2 regions of the Halomonas sp. NYA30 genome follow, and region 1 is predicted to be linked to the other one. Evidence: predicted binding sites of a transcription regulator. Region 1 holds the regulator's gene; the other holds the start of a gene.
The links. Region 1 encodes LexA, which represses DNA repair genes until DNA is damaged. Its sites were predicted from a motif close to TACTGTNTANNTANACAGTA; they were not measured.
Positions count from the first base shown of each region.

Region 2: the regulator LexA is predicted to act here: its motif matches at 1,383-1,402, upstream of ruvA (Holliday junction branch migration protein RuvA).

Region 1 covers NZ_OZ334477.1:2,622,251-2,625,371, reverse strand. The annotation lists gene purU (formyltetrahydrofolate deformylase) at 1-204, shown strand, start outside; gene ACWI0H_RS12150 (energy-coupling factor ABC transporter permease) at 229-900, shown strand; gene lexA (transcriptional repressor LexA) at 910-1,590, opposite strand; gene ACWI0H_RS12140 (TetR/AcrR family transcriptional regulator) at 1,860-2,537, shown strand; gene ACWI0H_RS12135 (L,D-transpeptidase) at 2,515-3,051, shown strand; gene nagZ (beta-N-acetylhexosaminidase) at 3,116-3,121, shown strand, end outside.
Region 2 covers NZ_OZ334477.1:2,292,412-2,295,532, reverse strand. The annotation lists gene ruvB (Holliday junction branch migration DNA helicase RuvB) at 1-638, opposite strand, end outside; gene ruvA (Holliday junction branch migration protein RuvA) at 706-1,314, opposite strand; gene ruvC (crossover junction endodeoxyribonuclease RuvC) at 1,427-1,990, opposite strand; gene aspS (aspartate--tRNA ligase) at 2,067-3,121, opposite strand, start outside.

The sequences.
Region 1 (3,121 bases):
GCCACCTGCCACTATGTTACCGAGGAACTCGACGCGGGCCCGATTATCGAACAGGATATTCATCGCGTTAGCCACTGCCATACCCCAACCGATCTAGTCCGCTTTGGGCGTGATGTTGAAAAAGCCGTTCTCGCACGCGGTTTACGCTGGCATCTTGAGGATCGGGTTTTAGTGCATGGCAACAAGACCGTGGTGTTTAGCTAACGCTCGATAATGTGAGAAGCCGCTATGTCGTTCGCACAAAGTGTACTGGCGCCCTGGGCGCTGATATTCACCTCGCTACTCTCGTTAGGCGTAGTGGTGTGGGCTCTTTGGCGGCGGCCCTGGCAAGTGCTACTGGAAGACACTGCTCTTCAGCACCGTTGGTTAGGCGCAACGCTGGCAGTGGCGCTGATGTGGCAGCTACGCGCTCAGGCGGTCGACTGGCTAACGCTGCATCTCGTCTTTACGGTATTGATGACACTCGTGTTTAAAGCGCCATTAGCGCTGATCAGCAATATACTCATTAATGTGGCAATGGTAATTATCGGCCGCAATGAGTGGACGCTACTGGGGGCGAATGTACTGGTAACGGGCATTGTTCCGGCTGCCATTATTGGCACAGTGTGGCGGCTGGTAGATCGCCGCCTGCCGGATAACCTGATGGTGTTTCTATTTGCCTGCGGATTTTTTGGGGCGGCGTTGGCAACATTAGGGGCAGGGCTGGCTGCCGTGCTGCTGATCATCGTGGCAGGTACAGACCCTAACGCTATCTATCTTGCCCAGGAGTATGCTCGCTTCTTACCTCTACTAATGCCTTCAGAGGCGTTTATTACCGGGATGCTGCTGAGTATTCTGCTGGTCTATCATCCTAATTGGGTGGCCACCTTTAATGACCACCGCTATATCGACATGCAGTAGCGACGGTGGTTAGCCCAGTGCCTGGCCATTACCGCCACGAATAACGCCAACGCCGACACCTTCGATATCGAGTGACTGTGAACGCAGGTCGATTTCAATGGGCGCAAAGTCTGCATTTTCCGCAAATAGCGTTACTTGGTGGCCCTGGCGTTTGAAGCGCTTAACGGTTACTTCATCATCCAGGCGCGCAACGACAATCTGGCCATCGCGCACCCGCTCGGTACGGTGAACTGCCAATAAATCACCTTCTAAAATACCAATATCCTTCATCGAAAGGCCCCGCACACGCAGCAGATAATCGGCTTTAGGAGTGAAGTACTCGGCTGGCAGAGGGCAGTAACGGTCAATATGCTCAGCCGCTAGGATAGGGCTCCCGGCGGCTACTTCGCCAATCACAGGCAGCCCAGCAGGCGAGGCTTCAATATTGGCAGCTGGCAACGCACTTGCGGTGCTGTCTACTAACTCCTGGGGCTCTTGATTGGGTAGGCGAATACCGCGTGAAGTATTGCGAATAATGCGAATAGCGCCTTTACGCTCGAGCGCGCGCAGGTGCTCTTCCGCGGCGTTAGGTGAGCGGAACCCCAGTGCTTTCGCAATTTCAGCACGGGTCGGAGGGTAGCCAAATTCGCCCATGGTCTTAACAATAAAATCAAATACGTGCTGTTGGCGAGCGGTTAGCGGACGCGACATACCAGACTCCAAAAATAGTGAATAGACAGTAACAAATTAAAAGTCGACTTAATCGATAAGTGGTTAAGTATACAGTATGTTCCTCTGTCCAGTACATGTCTTGTCAACCCCCTCTCTAGAAAGGCCCCCGAATTTTTCCTAATCGTTTTAAACTAAGCTTCTACTCATATAGACAGCCATATTTCATCAGAAAATCAAGCGTTGAGCCCACCAGCGATATGGCATAGTATTTTGCTATGTTTTAAACACTCGTTTCCCCGGAGAGCGGCATGGCTCAATCTGATACGGTAACTCGAATACTCGACACCGCTGAAGTGCTGTTTGCTGAGCGAGGTTTTGCTGAAACATCGCTGCGCAACATCACTAGCAAAGCGCGCGTCAATTTAGCGGCGGTGAATTACCATTTTGGTTCCAAAAAAGCCTTAATTCAGGCCGTGTTTTCACGCTATCTGGACCCGTTCACCCAGCGTTTTCATACTGCGCTTGATGAACTTGAAGCCCAGCATGCAGGGCGCGTTATTCCGTTGGAAACGCTACTCGAAACCATGGCGACCACCGTGCTGGCAGTGCCTGCTGAGCGCAACAGTTTAAAGGTGTTTATGCGCTTGCTGGGCCTTGCCTATAGCCAAGCGCAGGGGCATCTTAGGCGTCATATTCAGCAAGAGTATGGTGATGTGTTTACCCGTTTCACCGAGTTAGTGCGTCAAGCCACGCCCGACTTGCCTGACGCGGAACGCTTTTGGCGGCTACACTTTATGCTTGGTACGGTGATTTTTACGCTTTCAGGCCTTGATGCACTGCGCGATATCGCTGAAAAGGATTATCAAGAGCAGGTCACCGTGCGGGATTTGGTTAGGCGGTTGCGCCCAGTAGTGGTGGCTGCCATGAATGCACCGTTGCCCCCAGCACTTGAAGAAGGAAAATATGCGAACGCCCAAGCTCGCTGAGCTTCCCCCTGTAGAGGACATCTGGTTGGAAATCGATACCACACAGCAGCAGCTACGCTGTTGGCGAGGGCCGAAGGTGCTGCATGAGTGTGAGATATCGTCTGGCCTCGCGGGCGTTGGTGAGCACAACGGCAGTGGCAAAACACCCCATGGTTGGCACTATATAAGAGCCGCGATCGGCAACGGGATGCCTGATAATGCGGTATTTCGGGGTCGTCGCTGGACGGGGGAGGCATTTTCTCCTGCGCTAGCTGAAGCATATCCGAAGCGGGATTGGATTTTGACCCGCATCCTGTGGCTATGCGGACTAGAAAAAGGCGTGAACCGTGGTGGTCAGGTCGATTCACAGCGTCGCTATATTTATCTTCATGGTACGCCCCCTGATCAGCCCATGGGCGTTGCTGCATCCCACGGCTGTATTCGTTTACGCAATAGTGATTTGCTCTATATCTTTTCGTTAGCGTTACCAGGTACCCCCGTTTGGTTGCACGGCGGTCGTCAGTCGTTTGACTAATCTGTTTTGACACCGCTAGACGATCGTCTAGAATCACCGCCTCTTTTTTAATGGACCTATCACGATGACT
Region 2 (3,121 bases), 330 kb from region 1:
GCAACTTCAATCGCCCCTTCTTGGCTGGTTTCTACACCCAACAATCGCGCTGAGCGAGAAACAATTTCGGTCAGCTCTTCGAGGTTATAAAACTCGAGCCGCTGGACGATCCCAAACCGGTCACGAAGCGGAGAGGTCAATAAACCGGCCCGGGTGGTTGCCCCCACCAGCGTAAAGCGGGGAAGATCCAGCTTAATAGAACGTGCCGCGGGCCCTTCGCCAATCATAATATCCAGTTGGAAATCTTCCATGGCGGGGTAAAGCACTTCCTCGACCACCGGCGACAAACGGTGAATTTCATCGATAAAAAGCACATCGCCAGGCTCAAGATTGGTCAGCATGGCAGCGAGATCCCCCGCCCGCTCCAACACCGGGCCAGAGGTCGACTTCATTCCGACCCCCATCTCTGTGGCAATAATATGCGCGAGTGTCGTTTTACCTAACCCAGGCGGACCAAATACCAACGTGTGGTCCAGGCTCTCTTCACGCAGCCGTGCAGCGCCAATAAAGATTTCCAACTGCTCGCGGACACGCGGCTGGCCAATATAGTCATCCAGCCGCTTAGGGCGAATTGCATAATCAATACGCACCTCCCCCTGTTCGGGCTCAGCGGCGATCAGCCGATCGTGTTCTAGCATAAGTGCTCTTCTTAATAACGATTACAAAATGACAGTGTCGAATTGACGTTTTCTAATGCGAGCTCGCTTAGCCGCTCATGCGTTGGGTGAGCGCGGCTTTAATCAGTGCCTCGGTTGACTGATTAGGGTCAATGTCGGCAAGCATTTTCGATGCCTCAGTCAGCTTGTACCCCAAGCTTACTAAGGCGGCTTCTGCATCGGCAAGGCTATCACGGGCGGATGCTCGGCCATTAGTTGCCTCTAGAGGCAGTAGTGCGTTACTGCCATCTTCCCATGCGGGGAAGCGGTCACGCATTTCGATAATCAGCCGCTCGGCGGTTTTCTTGCCCACCCCCGGAAGTGTTGTCAGCGCCTTGCTGTCATCATCACGCACACAGCGCATAAAGGCGTCTTCATCCATACCTGATAAAATCGCTAACGCCAGCTTGGGCCCCACCCCATTGACTTTGATCAGCGCGCGGAAAAGCGCTCGTTCATGCTCTCTACCAAACCCATATAACAAATGGGCATCGTCACGAATTGTTAGATGAGTAAATAATGAAACGCTTTCACCGACGGCAGGCAGTGCTACCAGCGTATTCATCGAGGTTTCCAGCTCATAGCCTACACCATGAACGTCGATCACAATCCAGGGAGGTTGCTTTGCCAGTAACTGGCCACTTAGACGTCCAATCATAAAGTCGCTCGCACAGGTGTTGAAATAATAAAACAAGAGGGTGAAAACAGACGTTTACTATAAAGCGACTCTGTACAGGTGACCAGTAGTTCAGCCACACGCAGAGCAACCGCTACAGCCGCCAGCGACCGGTAGAGCGACGACGGGCCCGTGTTGACGCGGCGGGTAGGCCATGGCTGCTAAAGACAGAACCACTAAAGGCATGCGTTAATGCAATTGCTAGCGCATCCGCCGCATCAGCCTGGGGAGTAGCGGAAAGCTGCAAAATAGCGGTCACCATATGCTGGACTTGCTCTTTGTCCGCGCCGCCCTGGCCTGTCACCGCCTGTTTAATCTGCCGCGCGGCGTATTCGGCAAGGCTCAATCCATGATTGGCCATGCAGACAAGCGCCGCACCCCGCGCCTGGCCCAGCTTGAGCGCCGAATCAGGGTTTTTGGCCATAAACACGCGCTCAATAGCCACTTGGTTGGGCCGATGCAACCCGACGACTTCGCTAAGACCGGCATAAATCTGTGCCAGCCGTTGTTCTAGCGCCCCTTCCGCCGTGCGAATACAACCACTTGCCACGTAGCAGGGCTTCACACCGACCACGTCGATTACCCCATACCCTGTCACGCGTGACCCTGGGTCAATACCTAGGATACGGACAGGATTAGCAGGCTTTTTCTCATCCATGTCGTCGACACTCGTTGGGGCTTTATACAAAAACACCGACGCCGGGGCGTCGGTGTTAGGCACTTAACCAGCCACGTTATTCGGTGGCTGCTTCCGGCTTGGCCTTCTGGCGTAGACGGATGTTTAAATCTTTTAACTGTTCAGGACTGACTTCGCCTGGGGCATTCGTCATTAAGCAAGCAGCGCTTTGGGTTTTCGGGAAGGCGATGACTTCACGAATAGTCTTAGCACCCACCATCAGCATGACGAGGCGGTCCAAACCAAAGGCTAAGCCACCATGAGGCGGCGCGCCGTACTGAAGCGCATCCAGCAAGAAGCCAAATTTTTCTTGAGCTTCTTCTTCACCAATGCCGAGGATCTCGAACACAGTGCTCTGCATGGTTTGGTCGTGGATACGAATAGAGCCGCCGCCCAATTCGGTACCGTTGAGCACCATATCGTAAGCGCGCGAAAGTGCGCTCGCTGGGTCGGCCTTTAGCTCTTCCGGGCTGCAAGAAGGCGCGGTAAAGGGGTGGTGAAGCGGGCTAAGGCGGCCATTGTCGTCAGCTTCAAACATTGGGAAGTCGACGACCCACAGCGGTGCCCATTCCTGAGTGTAGAGCTCAAGGTCAGCGCCCAGCTTGACGCGCAGCGCGCCAATGGCTTCGTTGACGATACGGGTCTTATCCGCACCAAAGAAGATGATATCGCCATCTTCAGCGCCTACCCGATCGAGCAATTCTTCAACGATATTTTCCATGAACTTAACGATCGGCGACTGCAGACCCTCAAGCCCTTTAGCGCGCTCGTTGACCTTGATCCACGCCAAGCCCTTGGCACCGTAGATGCCGACAAACTTGGTGTATTCGTCGATCTCTTTACGCGACAGCTTAGCGCCACCGGGTACTTTCAGCGCCGCTACACGACCATCATCCGCGCTGGCCGGGCCAGAGAAAACTTTGAAATCGACTTGCTGCATCAGATCGTCGACATTGGTCAATTCTAGCGGAATACGTAGATCCGGCTTATCAGAGCCGAAACGATCCATCGCTTCCTGCCAGGTCATACGCGGGAATTCAGGCAATTCAGCGTTAAGCACATCTTGGAACAATTGACGAATCATGGATTCAGTAATGCCCATGATGTCGTTCT